DNA from 3 places in the Paenibacillus sp. GD4 genome. Region 2 is predicted to be linked to each of the others. Evidence: a T-box and tRNA genes for the amino acid it is inferred to sense, from the RefSeq annotation. Region 2 holds a T-box; the other regions hold tRNA genes.
What was found. The T-box of region 2 lies ahead of trpS (tryptophan--tRNA ligase). A T-box ahead of a tRNA ligase gene usually reads a tRNA of that ligase, here a tRNA-Trp.
Positions count from the first base shown of each region.

Region 1: it has a tRNA-Trp gene. The T-box ahead of trpS (tryptophan--tRNA ligase) is inferred to sense a tRNA for this amino acid. The anticodon was not compared.
Region 3: it has a tRNA-Trp gene. The T-box ahead of trpS (tryptophan--tRNA ligase) is inferred to sense a tRNA for this amino acid. The anticodon was not compared.

Region 1 covers NZ_JAVCYK010000001.1:3,304,418-3,309,306, forward strand. The annotation lists rRNA gene RAC89_RS15895 (23S ribosomal RNA) at 1-1,460, shown strand, start outside; tRNA gene RAC89_RS15900 (tRNA-Asn) at 1,529-1,604, shown strand; tRNA gene RAC89_RS15905 (tRNA-Ser) at 1,608-1,696, shown strand; tRNA gene RAC89_RS15910 (tRNA-Glu) at 1,727-1,798, shown strand; tRNA gene RAC89_RS15915 (tRNA-Val) at 1,914-1,989, shown strand; tRNA gene RAC89_RS15920 (tRNA-Met) at 2,006-2,082, shown strand; tRNA gene RAC89_RS15925 (tRNA-Asp) at 2,094-2,170, shown strand; tRNA gene RAC89_RS15930 (tRNA-Phe) at 2,187-2,259, shown strand; tRNA gene RAC89_RS15935 (tRNA-Thr) at 2,279-2,354, shown strand; tRNA gene RAC89_RS15940 (tRNA-Tyr) at 2,366-2,451, shown strand; tRNA gene RAC89_RS15945 (tRNA-Trp) at 2,460-2,533, shown strand; tRNA gene RAC89_RS15950 (tRNA-His) at 2,556-2,631, shown strand; tRNA gene RAC89_RS15955 (tRNA-Gln) at 2,650-2,721, shown strand; tRNA gene RAC89_RS15960 (tRNA-Gly) at 2,733-2,807, shown strand; tRNA gene RAC89_RS15965 (tRNA-Cys) at 2,821-2,894, shown strand; tRNA gene RAC89_RS15970 (tRNA-Leu) at 2,904-2,989, shown strand; tRNA gene RAC89_RS15975 (tRNA-Arg) at 3,010-3,086, shown strand; tRNA gene RAC89_RS15980 (tRNA-Leu) at 3,090-3,169, shown strand; gene RAC89_RS15985 (polysaccharide deacetylase family protein) at 3,229-4,251, opposite strand; gene RAC89_RS15990 (sulfite exporter TauE/SafE family protein) at 4,342-4,889, opposite strand, start outside.
Region 2 covers NZ_JAVCYK010000001.1:3,439,783-3,444,671, forward strand. The annotation lists gene RAC89_RS16655 (aldose 1-epimerase) at 1-473, opposite strand, end outside; gene RAC89_RS16660 (TIGR03943 family putative permease subunit) at 553-1,461, opposite strand; gene RAC89_RS16665 (permease) at 1,487-2,539, opposite strand; T-box leader at 2,702-2,974, shown strand; gene trpS (tryptophan--tRNA ligase) at 3,032-4,021, shown strand; gene RAC89_RS16675 (hypothetical protein) at 4,075-4,251, opposite strand; gene RAC89_RS16680 (alpha/beta-type small acid-soluble spore protein) at 4,412-4,636, shown strand.
Region 3 covers NZ_JAVCYK010000001.1:1,929,621-1,934,509, forward strand. The annotation lists gene RAC89_RS08980 (S-layer homology domain-containing protein) at 1-2,353, opposite strand, end outside; tRNA gene RAC89_RS08985 (tRNA-Pro) at 2,505-2,578, opposite strand; tRNA gene RAC89_RS08990 (tRNA-Arg) at 2,722-2,798, opposite strand; tRNA gene RAC89_RS08995 (tRNA-Gly) at 2,804-2,878, opposite strand; tRNA gene RAC89_RS09000 (tRNA-Leu) at 2,884-2,967, opposite strand; tRNA gene RAC89_RS09005 (tRNA-Leu) at 2,980-3,065, opposite strand; tRNA gene RAC89_RS09010 (tRNA-Lys) at 3,074-3,146, opposite strand; tRNA gene RAC89_RS09015 (tRNA-Gln) at 3,157-3,228, opposite strand; tRNA gene RAC89_RS09020 (tRNA-His) at 3,242-3,314, opposite strand; tRNA gene RAC89_RS09025 (tRNA-Trp) at 3,332-3,405, opposite strand; tRNA gene RAC89_RS09030 (tRNA-Tyr) at 3,412-3,496, opposite strand; tRNA gene RAC89_RS09035 (tRNA-Thr) at 3,509-3,584, opposite strand; tRNA gene RAC89_RS09040 (tRNA-Phe) at 3,592-3,664, opposite strand; tRNA gene RAC89_RS09045 (tRNA-Asp) at 3,791-3,867, opposite strand; tRNA gene RAC89_RS09050 (tRNA-Met) at 3,879-3,955, opposite strand; tRNA gene RAC89_RS09055 (tRNA-Val) at 3,972-4,047, opposite strand; tRNA gene RAC89_RS09060 (tRNA-Glu) at 4,055-4,129, opposite strand; tRNA gene RAC89_RS09065 (tRNA-Asn) at 4,137-4,212, opposite strand; rRNA gene RAC89_RS09070 (23S ribosomal RNA) at 4,281-4,889, opposite strand, start outside.

The sequences.
Region 1 (4,889 bases), 140 kb from region 2:
AATGGGGTGACGCAGAAGGATAGTGACGCGGACTGATGGATGTCCGTCCAAGCAGCGAGGCTGGTTAGTAGGCAAATCCGCTAACCGTAAGGCTGGGCTGTGATGGGGAGCGAAATTCAAGTAGCGAAGGTCATGAGTTCAAGCTGCCAAGAAAAGCCTCTAGCCAGGGAGAAGGTGCCCGTACCGCAAACCGACACAGGTAGGCGAGCAGAGCATGCTAAGGCGCTCGGAAGAACTCTCGTTAAGGAACTCGGCAAAATGACCCCGTAACTTCGGGAGAAGGGGTGCCTCGGTAGGGTGAATAGCCCGAGGGGGCCGCAGTGAAAAGGCCCAAGCGACTGTTTAGCAAAAACACAGGTCTGTGCGAAGCCGCAAGGCGAAGTATACGGGCTGACGCCTGCCCGGTGCTGGAAGGTTAAGGGGAGCGGTTAGGGGTTAAACCCGAAGCTGTGAACCGAAGCCCCAGTAAACGGCGGCCGTAACTATAACGGTCCTAAGGTAGCGAAATTCCTTGTCAGGTAAATTCTGACCCGCACGAATGGCGTAACGACTTGGGCGCTGTCTCGACGAGAGATCCGGTGAAATTTTAATACCTGTGAAGATGCAGGTTACCCGCGACAAGACGGAAAGACCCCATGGAGCTTTACTGCAGCTTGATATTGGACTTTGGTACGATCTGTACAGGATAGGTGGGAGCCTAGGAAGCCGGAGCGCCAGCTTCGGTGGAGGCGCCGTTGGGATACCACCCTGATCGTATCGGAGTTCTAACCTGGCACCATTAGCTGGTGTGGGGACAGTGTCAGGTAGGCAGTTTGACTGGGGCGGTCGCCTCCTAAAGAGTAACGGAGGCGCCCCAAGGTTCCCTCAGAATGGTTGGAAATCATTCGAAGAGTGCAAAGGCATAAGGGAGCTTGACTGCGAGACAAACAGGTCGAGCAGGGACGAAAGTCGGGCTTAGTGATCCGGTGGTACCGAATGGAAGGGCCATCGCTCAACGGATAAAAGCTACCCTGGGGATAACAGGCTTATCTCCCCCAAGAGTCCACATCGACGGGGAGGTTTGGCACCTCGATGTCGGCTCATCGCATCCTGGGGCTGAAGTAGGTCCCAAGGGTTGGGCTGTTCGCCCATTAAAGCGGTACGCGAGCTGGGTTCAGAACGTCGTGAGACAGTTCGGTCCCTATCTGTCGCGGGCGTAGGAAATTTGAGAGGAGCTGTCCTTAGTACGAGAGGACCGGGATGGACGTACCGCTGGTGTACCAGTTGTCTCGCCAGAGGCACGGCTGGATAGCCAAGTACGGAAGGGATAAGCGCTGAAAGCATCTAAGCGTGAAGCCCCCCTCAAGATGAGATTTCCCAGTATGTAAGACCCCTTGTAGACGACGAGGTAGATAGGTTCGGGGTGGAAGCGCGGCAACGTGTGGAGCTGACGAATACTAATCGGTCGAGGGCTTATCCTATAAAGCATATGACATTTGCTGAAGTTTCGAATCCAGTTTTCAAGGCGCAAGTCGCTTTGAAACATTATTCCCTGATAGCTCAGTTGGTAGAGCACTCGACTGTTAATCGAGTTGTCACAGGTTCGAGTCCTGTTCGGGGAGCCATATGGAGAGGTGTCCGAGCTGGCCGAAGGAGCACGATTGGAAATCGTGTAGGCGTCACAAGCGTCTCGAGGGTTCGAATCCCTCTCTCTCCGTAGCAATACCTTATTAAGAAAGAGTTATAAGGCCCGTTGGTCAAGGGGTTAAGACACCTCCCTTTCACGGAGGTAACAGGGGTTCGAATCCCCTACGGGTCATAGCAATACCCTTTAATGAGAACCCTTGGGTTCGTCGGAGCATAAGCTTCGATAGCGATACTTCGCAGTCTCATCACGTAGTGATGAGTATCCCCTACGGGTCATAGCAATACCTGGAGGCTTAGCTCAGCTGGGAGAGCATCTGCCTTACAAGCAGAGGGTCGGCGGTTCGATCCCGTCAGCCTCCACCATATAAGATTTACACGACGCGGGGTGGAGCAGCCCGGTAGCTCGTCGGGCTCATAACCCGAAGGCCGCAGGTTCAAATCCTGCCCCCGCAACCAATTTTTATTGCGGAGCCGTGGTGTAGAGGCCTAACATGCCTGCCTGTCACGCAGGAGACCGCGGGTTCGAATCCCGTCGGCTCCGCCATTTTTTATTTTAACTAGGCTCGGTAGCTCAGTCGGTAGAGCAGAGGACTGAAAATCCTCGTGTCGGCGGTTCGATTCCGTCCCGAGCCACCTTTATAATTTCATACTTGCCGCTGTAGCTCAATTGGTAGAGCAACTGACTTGTAATCAGTAGGTTGGGGGTTCAAGTCCTCTCGGCGGCACCATTGCTTTACCTGGAGGCTTAGCGAAGTGGCCAAACGCAGCAGACTGTAAATCTGTTCTCGTACGAGTTCGGTGGTTCGAATCCATCAGCCTCCACCAGTTCATTTAGGGGCATAGTTTAAAGGTAGAACAAAGGTCTCCAAAACCTTTGGTGTGGGTTCGATTCCTGCTGCCCCTGCCAATTTTTTTCTGTCTCAGCTGTGGCGGTCGTGGCGAAGTGGCTAACGCATCGGATTGTGGCTCCGACATTCGAGGGTTCAATTCCCTTCGATCGCCCCATTTTAATTAAACCTTTGATGGGGATTAGCCAAGCGGTAAGGCAACGGACTTTGACTCCGTCATGCCTAGGTTCGAATCCTAGATCCCCAGTTTTATATTATGCGGAAGTGGCTCAGTGGTAGAGCATCGCCTTGCCAAGGCGAGGGTCGCGGGTTCGAGTCCCGTCTTCCGCTCCATAATTTTTTTCATGGCGCCATAGCCAAGTGGTAAGGCAGAGCTCTGCAAAAGCTTTACCCCCAGTTCGAATCTGGGTGGCGCCTCCATTCTTTTAAGCCGGAGTGGCGGAATCGGCAGACGCACAGGACTTAAAATCCTGCGGTGGGTGACCACCGTACCGGTTCAAGTCCGGTCTTCGGCACTTTAGCAACTTCATATTGTGTGCCCTTAGCTCAGCCGGATAGAGCGTTTGACTACGAATCAAAAGGTCAGGAGTTCGAATCTCTTAGGGCACGCCATTAGCCGGTGTGGCGGAATTGGCAGACGCGCGCGACTCAAAATCGTGAGGGAAACCGTGGGGGTTCGAGTCCCTTCACCGGCATCAAAAGCCCGAGAATCTTATCTAATAAGATTCCCGGGCTTTTTTCCATGTAAGAAATCTTACTTTTTCCTGGATTCGCCGAGCAGATCCGGTAACGTGACAAGCTTATACCCGCGTGACTGTAGTGTTTGGATGACATGAGGCAGGGCGTTCACCGTGCCGGAAAGATCTTGTCCCGGACCGCCGCCGGAATGCTGGAGCACAATAGAACCCGCTTTGGTATGTTTCAAAATATTGTCTGAAACTTGCGATTCTGACAGCTGGCGCCAGTCGTTGGAATCCACATTCCAATTGACTATACGGTAATTATGCTCAGAGGCCCATAACAGCTGGGATTCGCTGATTTCCCCATAAGGTGGTCGGATAAGACGTGGTGTATAGCCGCAGAGCTTCTCTAGTATCGATTGGGTTCTCATAATTTCCTGCTGGAAGGCATCATCCGACAATTTCGTAAGCAGCTTATGGTCATATGTATGGTTTCCGATCACATGACCTTCGCTGACAATCCGCTTTACCATATCCGGATGCTTGGCCGCTTGAGTTCCGACAAGGAAGAAAGTGGCCTTTACCTTGTGTTTTTTCAATGTATCCAGAACTTGGGGAGTAAAGGTTGTATCCGGTGCGTCGTCAAAGGTAAGGGCAACTTTTTTGGAGCTTGAGGAGCCCTTTAAAAGTAAGAGATCTGGGTACTTCCTAACAAGTTGAGATAAAGATAGCTTTCTTGTTGACGAGACCTGTTTCTGTTGAGAGACAGGCTTTTCTTGCTTTTTCTCACGCTTTTGAGGAGCAGGCGGTTTGGGTTCCTTGATTGGGGCAGGAACGGGCGCTGCTTCGGGTTGCGGAACCGGTGCGGGTTGTTCCGGCAGTACCTTTGGGGCTTCCGAAACGGGTGAGGCACCTATTCGCTCCTCCGATTGAGGAGAAACCATATTGTCAGGCTGCTGCAGCGCGTCCGGGAAATACTCCTTCGACTGCTGAGGTGATGTCTGTGGAGCAGGACGCGTTGTTTGGGAACAAGAGCATAAGGTCATAGCAAGGAGTAAGAAAGCAAAAGTCGCACACCGCATGTTAGAACGCTCCAAGATCTTCTCCTCCTTTGGCATTGTCGGTTTAGTTTTTGACGAAACCGGGGAGATTATCCTGAAACAACATGTGTTGTGCGACTTTCTGTATCAGGTTAAGAAAATGCCTTCATAAATCATTTTGAGAGCCACAATAAGGAATGTAATGCGCAGAACCCAGAGCAGCTTTTTACTGCTGAGCTTCCCGGCGATCTTGGCTCCGAGCCAGCCACCGACAATTGCACTTGGAGCTAACCCCAATACCATCCATAGATCTACCTCTCCTAAGCTTAGCTTGGTGAAGGTCCCTGTGAGGGAGGAGAGGAAAATAACGAACATGGAGGTAGCAGTAGCAACGTGGGGCGGGTAACGAAACAGCAGAACCATAGCCGGCACAAAAAGCGAGCCACCGCCAATGCCAAACAATCCGGATATAAACCCGACACCTAAGCCGATGAGCAGGGCTGGGAGAATGCTGTAGCCATATTCAAAGCTCTGGCCGCTTGCGTCGGTATAGGTACGTTGGATGCCCCATTTCACATTCAATGGCTTTAGCTTATCGCGAAGAATCATTAGGATCGCCATCGCCAGCATGAAGAACCCGAAGCTAAGCTGAAAGGATTTCGCATTCACGAATTGTGTAGTATAAGAGCCAAGCA
Region 2 (4,889 bases):
TTCAGCTTGTGCAGCAGCGTGCTGCCTTGCAGCTCGTAGGTCAGTTCGAATTCCAAATCATGCGGATATTGCCGCTGAATGAACTCGTCTCCCTGCGTACGGAGTACCGACGTAATGAACAGCTTTCCATCCCGCTCGCCGCTGGAACGCACGGTCCACGGCTGGCTTTTGATTACGCCGTGAATATGGTTGCCGGTGAGTGGGTTATTGCGGTCAAATTGATAGTCCCGTCCGTCGAAGCGGAATTTCCCTTCCCGAATACGGTTCGGCGGCATGAGAATAGGGGTGCCGAACTGAACGGGCTGCTCTTTCATCTCTGCAGGGGAGGCGGGGGTGCGTAGCATTTCTCGCTTCAGCTGCTTGTCCCAGATGCTGTAAACATTGTTGCCGATCGCAGGACAGATGCTGACGATCAATTGATCGGTTTCAAGCGTATAGGCAGGCGTACCCTGCCAATCGATTTGACGAATCACGAAAGTGGCTCCTCTACATTTCATTTTGTGTCTTATTGTACCAAAACAGCCCGGGCGGTGTCACCGGGCTTTTTACCTGTTATGTGCCGAAATCATAGTTGGGGTATACATATTGCACGGCCGGAACCGCCGCTTTGGCTACCTTCTCTACCTTTAACACCATGATGTCCACATCGTTGAACTTTGTTTTGCCAATGGTTCCGGTGACGGTGACCCAGCTGTCGTCAGCATAGGTTTGCGCCCGGTCGTACTCAATCAGAACGCCGAATGGCGCGGCATCCGCCGAGCAGCATTGGATCGAGAAACGGCCGACGACGAATTGATTGCTTTTCATCTCTTCCGTACGGTAGACGAAACCGGTCAGCTCCAGCTTTTTTCCTACAAAACGGTCTAAGTAAAGATCGACGGTGGTCAAGGTTTCGATATAAATGTCCTCCGGAACCTTGATCACATCCTGCTGATACAATGCAGCAGCGTGCTTGGCATAATGCTGCGTGAATTTATCGGCCGGGAACAGCTCGCTGCTGTCCGTGACGGCTTTGCCTTCCGCGGCCTGGTCAGCCGGTGCGGCCGGCGTATCTTTTTTGACCGAGCTGGAGCTGCTCAAATTCATCCCCTTCTTCGCGGCCAGACTGCTGCCCATAGACGTATCCGGCAGGAGGAAGGCCAGCAGCAGAGGGAAAATGAATATGCCGTAGACCGCGGAATTCTTCAACAAGGAGCGGGAGGGCATATGGTCATGATCGTGATCATGTCCGCAGTCGCAGACCGCGGAAGGCTTGCCGAAAAGGGTACGGACGGTCTGGTACAGCTGGTACACGGCGATGGCGTACAGGCCGACGGCGGACCATTTGACATAGTCGACCATACGGGGGGCAATGTACAGCAGAATCTTGTCAGTTCGCACCAGCTGGGCGATATAAATGGCGAAGCCGAATAGAATCAGTGCTTTTAGCAAATGATGAAAGCTTAGTACGCGAGGACTCACGGCCCACACTCCTTACGAAATGGTTTTACATGAAAAAGAAGCGTTCGAACAGCAATGAGGCGGCAAGCACCGTCACTGCCGTTAACAAAGACAACAAAATGACAAACCGGACCTTGAAGGTCGATAACATCATAAGTGTCCCTTTCAGATCGATCATAGGCCCGAACACCAGGAAGGTTAGCAGGGAGCCTGTCGAGAACGTAGTTGCGAAGGAAGAGGCAACAAATGCATCCGAGGTGGAGCAGAGAGAAAGCACATAAGCAAAGCCCATCATGAATAAATGGGAGACGACCTCCCCTTGACCGATCGACACAAGGCTCTCTCTGGAAACCAGGGTTTGAATCAATGCCGTCAGCAGCGCACCGAAGATTAAATATTTGCCCATGTCAAAAAATTCGTCCGAAGCATGCCCGAAGGTAGCGAGGAAACGGTTTGTTTTGGCAGGAGGGTGCTCATGATGATGGTGGTGTCCATGGTGGTGGTGATGCTCATGATGGTCATGAGCATGGTTATGTACGGCGTTGTTGGGTTCTGCAGCGGATCCGCGGAGCGGGTTGTTTCTAACAAAACGGTAAATGATGAGACCGATGACGAAGGCGACGATAAATGCCAGAGCCATACGAGAATAAGCGATCTCCGGACGGCTGCGGAACGCCATGAAGGTGGAGGCGTACACTACCGGATTGATGATGGGCCCGACCAGGATGAAGACGACGGCGACGTAGACAGGCATTCCTTTCTTCATGAGGCGCCGGATGACCGGAATCATTCCGCATTCGCACAAAGGAAAGATAATTCCGACTACGCAGGCAAACAAGACGCCCAGGATCGGATTCTTCGGAGTAAAACGGCGAATCGTTTGCTCGGAGACGAACATTTGGAGCAGCGCGGATACGATCACCCCGAGCAGGACGAACGGGAAGGCTTCAAGAATGATGCTGAGGAACAAGGTTTTGAAGCTTTGCACGTTGTCTGCGTTTAGGAACGACAGATCGGGAGGCTGCTTTTGCGTAAAAATGAGAAACAGCATTACGAGGCACAGCACCGTCAGAAGGTTGGTGCCCCACCGAAGGATCATCGTTTGCAATGGACATGTCTCCCTTTTGTTTTTCGTAATAATTATTATTATAACGTATGCAGGGGAACAGAGGAATAGGACGAGTTTTTATGGATGAGCTTTACAAAAAAAGTAAGGATGCACTTCTTGACAAACGGCGATGAGATCGTTAAGATGTTCTCTAACAAAGCGATGACAGGAATAAGTAGACGGAAGCGACGCTCTGCAGAGAGCCGGTGGGTGGTGTGAACCGGCGGGTGGCGGCCGATCGAATGGATCCTTGAGCTGAAGGTTGAACCTGCGCATATCCGGGCCCGGATGAAGAGCGATTGCTTGCCGCGCAGCAGTATACCGATCCGGACGCTCCCCGTTACAGGAGTATCGAAGGCTCATGCGGCAGCAATCAGGCTTAGCGTGCGGCGAATTAGGGTGGCACCACGGTCTCTCGTCCCTTGCGGAGGAGAGACCTTTTTGCGTTCCAGGAAATAAATCCATTCACAGGAGTGATATACGATGACGAAGCTGAGAGTATTGTCCGGTATGCAGCCCAGCGGGCAATTGACACTGGGGAACTATATCGGCGCTTTGAAAAATTTCGTGAAGCTGCAGCATACCCACGATTGCTATTTCATGGTCGTGGATCTTCACGCCATTACGGTTCCTCAAGACCCGGCTGCGCTGAAGGAGCAAACGGAGGCGGTAGCAGCCCTTTATTTGGCGGCGGGGATTGACCCGAAGGTGGCTAGCGTTTTCCTGCAGTCCTCGGTGAAGGCCCATGCGGAGCTCGGATGGCTGCTGACGACGCTCACCTACATGGGAGAGCTGGAGCGAATGACGCAGTTCAAGGATAAGTCCGCGGGCAAGGAGTCGGTCGGCGCAGGGCTGTTCACTTATCCGTCCTTGATGGCGGCTGACATTCTGCTCTACAATGCGGATCTGGTACCGGTAGGCGACGACCAGAAGCAGCATCTTGAGCTGACGCGCGACTTGGCGCACCGGTTCAACACTCGCTTCGGGGAGACGTTTACGATTCCGCAGCCTTACACCCCGGAAGTGGGAGCAAGGATCATGTCCTTGGACGACGCTTCGAAGAAGATGAGCAAGAGCAGCCCTAACCCTGGCAGCTTCATTGCACTGCTCGATTCGCCGGATGTCATCCGGAAGAAGCTGAGCCGGGCTGTAACGGATTCGGGAAGAGAAGTGAAATATGATCCTCAGAATAAGCCTGAGGTCAGCAATTTGATGAGCATCTACTCGCAATGCGCGAACAAGTCCGTGGCGGAAATTGAGGCGCAATACGAAGGGCAGGGCTACGGACCGTTTAAGAAGGATCTTGCTGAGGCTGTCGTGGGGCTGCTGGAGCCTCTGCAAGAGCGTTATCGCCAAATTCGTTCCTCAGGTGAACTGTACGATGTGCTGCGCAGCGGCAAAGAGCGTGCGAACGAGCAAGCGGAGCTGATGGTGAAGCAAGTGAAGGAGAAAATGGGATACGTCGTCCTATAGGCTAGGATTAAGAAAAAAGAAAGCTAAGCGGGCTCCCTGGCGGGAGCGGTCGCTTAGCTTTCTTTTTTTCTCGATTTGGCTTTAATGATAAAGCCGGCTCCGATGAAAAGCAGCGAAATGCCGCCGAACAGGAGAGCCATCCACGGGCGGCCTGCGGCCATAAAGTAGCTGATGGCCGCGAGCAATGCCGTTCCGACGAAGGCAAAGAAGAGTGCTAGTCCTTTATTCATATGTTCCACCGCCTTTCCGTACGCCTGCGGGGCGTAACATTTGAAACTCAAAAAGTTTTTTCAAAAAGTTGCGTATAAGTTTCGGCATACGTCACATAATAAGCTTGCAAGCTTGCAAATACATCAAAGACATCATCCAAAATTGAAAGGAGTGCTGAACATGGGTGCAGGTCAATCCCGCAGCAGCAACGTGTTGGTAGTTCCACAAGCTTCTCAAGCATTGGATCAATTGAAGTATGAGGTAGCTCAAGAACTGGGTATCCAAATCCCTCAAGACGGCTACTATGGTTACATGGCAACTCGTGATACCGGTGCAATCGGTGGTCACATCACTCGTCGTCTGGTACAAATCGCAGAGCAAGCACTCGCAGGCCAAGTTCGCTAATTGCAAGGGATTCATCAATAGAAGCTCAAGGAGAATTCTCCTTGGGCTTTTTTGAACGTTAAAGAATAACTACCTCTGAAACGCAGTCGCTCATCTAAAGCTATTCTTAATTTCTGCAGTTCAAGGGAGGTTGTCGATCTCGAATTAAATGTACCCGGCGCTTAACACGGCCTGGAAATGCTCCCTGTAACGTTATGAAATCAACTGATATGAACGAAACCGTCAAGTGCTCAGCACGTACCCTTGATTTGGA
Region 3 (4,889 bases), 1.5 Mb from region 2:
TATGCATGAATGCGATGGATTGTTGCTGGTCGTCCCACAACGTAACAGGAACGTTAGAGACCGGCTTACCCGTCGCATCCAGTACCTTCACCTGAAATCTTGCCGGTACGGATACAGGTACGGTAACGGCGTTCGTCCTGCCCGGCTCAATCCGTACATTATTTAAACGACCGATTTCATACCGTTCATCCGACGCATAGAGTGTAACCTCATAATCATCCCCCGGCCACAGCCCGTCAATCGCCTCAATACCATTCTCACGCACCGTCATCATGCGCTGATCTCCGGCTGTCGGGCTGTATAAGCTCAGCAGCGTCCCCCGTAACTCGGCAGGAGTCGCTCCACTCAAAGCCACCTGAAGCCCCCCGCCGACCGGAGCAGGCAACTCCTCCGCTTCCTTGACTTCAACCTGACCTCCCCCGCTGAGCATGAGCTTCATGCTCGTCAGCTCTGTCGTCTCCGGTGTCAGCTGCAGTTCTCCCATGTATAAGCCCGGGGCCGCGGCATTCTCCTTCAATGGGGCAGAGGCTGTTTTCGTCACTTGACCGCTTCCCGACCACTCTTTATAGGCCCACTCGACAATCGCTTCGCGCTTCGTCGCGCCTTGAGCGATTAATCGGATTTTACTGCCCTTTTTCAGCGGACCGTGATCCGTCTTTTCACCCAACCACGTTATACTGGTTTCCTCTTCACCCGGAGGCGGATTGCCTCCCCCTTGAGATTCCCAATTGTAGCTAGGACCGCTCATGCTGCGATGATACTTACTGTCAATTGCCTCTACTCGAAAAAGATAATCCGTATCCTCTTCCCGCACCTGATGGGTCAGTGTCAACGTTCTTGCTTCATTAGCGGATTTGTAAGCAATAGGGGTCCCGTTCTTATAAATCGCGTAGCCCGTAATCCCATCGGGGTCTGTTGCCGGCGTCCAAGTTAGTGTGATATGATCCTCACCAAGGTTTGTAGCGGTCAAGTTACTCCCTGCGGGCCAAGCTGGCGCCGTTCCATTTGCTGCGATGAAATAATCGAAGAACTCGAACTCAAAGCCGTTGATATTTTCCATATACTTGGAGAAAAATGAAACCGTCTGCCCTGTGTCTCCCAAGATCGGACGTTTTCCCGGAGAACGCAAAGGGATTGGTGCACCCGGAACGGAAATCCTTCTCGAAGACAATCCCTGCGCATCTGCAACATAAATCTCGGTGTCATTCCAAGCGCCGCTTTCTGATTTTACTTCATAAGCGACATAGGCCCCGTTCCGGCTGATGGATGGATACTGACTGTCCCCCGACAGCTGTGTGCCGTCTTCGTTTTGCGAGACACGGTTGAAGCTATTATTCGTATGGTCATAAACGTAGATGTCATCCCTATTGTTCGTATCACCCGGCACCAAGTTCGTTTTTGAGGTGGCAAAAGCAATATATCTTCCGTCCCCGCTGATCGATGGCGACTCCCCTTGCGTAATACGCTTCAGCTCATTGCCTGCCGAGGCGTTACGGTCGAAGAAGTACAGACTCTCTGTACCGATAAAATCCGTATCTTCTGTCAGCTTCGTATTGGATACGAACGCAAGCTTACTGCCATCCGCACTTATTGAAGGCGCCCAGCTGGCACTGTTCCATGTCTGTTCCTTCGGTACGCTGACTCTAGTCAGCTTCGAGCCTGCAGCTAAAGCGTCGTACAGGTATACATCCGCTTTTCCATCCGTGTCTCCGGCCACAAGTCCGTCGGCCTCCGTATCGAACGCAATATACCGACCGTCCGCATTGATTGAGACGTAATCCCGATCATTCATCCTGAACTCTGTAGAAGAGGTCGTTCCGTTCACAAGCTCTAAATAGTCCATTTCTCTATCGTATTTGTATACCTTTACCTTGCCGCTGATGAAATCCTCCGCATATGTATAAGCAAAATAACGCCCATTCGGTGACATGTCAAAATGCAGCACCGTCCCCGTCAGATCCGGAGTTTTGACCCTGCGGTATTGCCCTGTTTGCCGATCTTCTACCTCGATAACCTTTCTGCCTGTAGCTTGCTCATCATCCATAGCATACGTCATAAAAGCGAAATACCGCTCATCCGAGCTCAGCTTGGTATACGGTGAATCCGAAGCCGCATACACCATACTTAGAAATCCGTTATTCAGCTTACTTAACAGATTCCATGACAGCGGCGCAGCCAGACGGTAAGTTGCAGCAGCTACACTAGATACGGACTGAGCGCCGTATGGTTCTGCAACATTTCCCCCACTGCTTGTAGCATCTGCTGCCGACGGCAGCACCGATGTAGTTAACAGCAAGGCAGTCATGGTAGAAGCCATGGTTTTTCTAAGTTTTTGCCAACGAACTGATTTCACTGGTTTACCCTCCGATACGTCTGATACACATCGTATCACATTATATCGTACTTACCTAAGTTTTCCAGTGGTAAATTACACATTTTAGAAAAAATAAATAATAAAAAAACCACCTCTTTATGAAAAAGAGATGGTTGTGCGTTTGAAAGAATCGGGACGACACGATTCGAACATGCGACCCCCTGGTCCCAAACCAGGTGCTCTACCAAGCTGAGCTACGTCCCGTTACTAATATAAAGCTTTCATAGCGTGCCCTGAGAGATACGGCCTTTGGCCGACTGCGTAGTATTCCTACCGAAGCGCAGCTCCGACGAACTCCTTCGTCTGAATCTGTTTCCAGTTCACTTTGCAATTCGATGAAGCTTTAATGGCGTGCCCTGAGAGATTCGAACTCCCGACCTTTTGATTCGTAGTCAAACGCTCTATCCGGCTGAGCTAAGGGCACATATATGGAGCGGAAGACGGGACTCGAACCCGCGACCCTCGCCTTGGCAAGGCGATGCTCTACCACTGAGCCACTTCCGCAAGGATGCAGTCGAGAGGACTCGAACCTCCACGGCTGTTACACCACTAGAACCTGAATCTAGCGCGTCTGCCAATTCCGCCACGACTGCATATAGAGTTGATGGTGCGGTTGAGAGGACTCGAACCTCCACGAGCGTACGCCCACTACCCCCTCAAGATAGCGTGTCTGCCATTCCACCACAACCGCATAAAAAGTGAGTCATGTAGGACTCGAACCTACGACACCCTGATTAAAAGTCAGGTGCTCTACCGACTGAGCTAATGACTCATGAGATACACTGGGGATCTAGGATTCGAACCTAGGCATGACGGAGTCAAAGTCCGTTGCCTTACCGCTTGGCTAATCCCCATTACTGATTAAAGGGCGATCGAAGGGAATTGAACCCTCGAATGCCGGAGCCACAATCCGGTGCGTTAGCCACTTCGCCACGACCGCCACGTTATCAAAGGTACTGGCAGGGGCAGCAGGAATCGAACCCACACCAAAGGTTTTGGAGACCTTTGTTCTACCTTTAAACTATGCCCCTACAGACTGGTGGAGGCTGATGGATTCGAACCACCGAACTCAAGGAGAACAGATTTACAGTCTGCTGCGTTTGGCCACTTCGCTAAGCCTCCGTGGTATTACAATGGTGCCGCCGAGAGGACTTGAACCCCCAACCTACTGATTACAAGTCAGTTGCTCTACCAATTGAGCTACAGCGGCATAAAAGTGGCTCGGGACGGAATCGAACCGCCGACACGAGGATTTTCAGTCCTCTGCTCTACCGACTGAGCTACCGAGCCTAGTTAAAATAAAAAATGGCGGAGCCGACGGGATACTCTTCGTTGCACTCCGAGACTGTGATGTGAAGCTACCGAAGCTTATGCTCCGACGAACCCAAGGGTTCTCATCCCTCACAGGTTGTTATATGGCGGAGCCGACGGGATTCGAACCCGCGGTCTCCTGCGTGACAGGCAGGCATGTTAGGCCTCTACACCACGGCTCCGCAATAAAAATTGGTTGCGGGGGCAGGATTTGAACCTGCGGCCTTCGGGTTATGAGCCCGACGAGCTACCGGGCTGCTCCACCCCGCGTCGTGTGAATCTTATATGGTGGAGGCTGACGGGATCGAACCGCCGACCCTCTGCTTGTAAGGCAGATGCTCTCCCAGCTGAGCTAAGCCTCCATATTAGTGGTGACCCGTAGGGGATTCGAACCCCTGTTACCTCCGTGAAAGGGAGGTGTCTTAACCCCTTGACCAACGGGCCTTATAAGTGGCTCCCCGAACAGGACTCGAACCTGTGACAACTCGATTAACAGTCGAGTGCTCTACCAACTGAGCTATCAGGGAATAGCGTTTCAAAGCGACTTGCGCCTTGAAAACTGGATTCGAAACTTCAGCAAATGTCATATGCTTTATAGGATAAGCCCTCGACCGATTAGTATTCGTCAGCTCCACACGTTGCCGCGCTTCCACCCCGAACCTATCTACCTCGTCGTCTACAAGGGGTCTTACATACTGGGAAATCTCATCTTGAGGGGGGCTTCACGCTTAGATGCTTTCAGCGCTTATCCCTTCCGTACTTGGCTATCCAGCCGTGCCTCTGGCGAGACAACTGGTACACCAGCGGTACGTCCATCCCGGTCCTCTCGTACTAAGGACAGCTCCTCTCAAATTTCCTACGCCCGCGACAGATAGGGACCGAACTGTCTCACGACGTTCTGAACCCAGCTCGCGTACCGCTTTAATGGGCGAACAGCCCAACCCTTGGGACCTACTTCAGCCCCAGGATGCGATGAGCCGACATCGAGGTGCCAAACCTCCCCGTCGATGTGGACTCTTGGGGGAGATAAGCCTGTTATCCCCAGGGTAGCTTTTATCCGTTGAGCGATGGCCCTTCCATTCGGTACCACCGGATCACTAAGCCCGACTTTCGTCCCTGCTCGACCTGTTTGTCTCGCAGTCAAGCTCCCTTATGCCTTTGCACTCTTCGAATGATTTCCAACCATTCTGAGGGAACCTTGGGG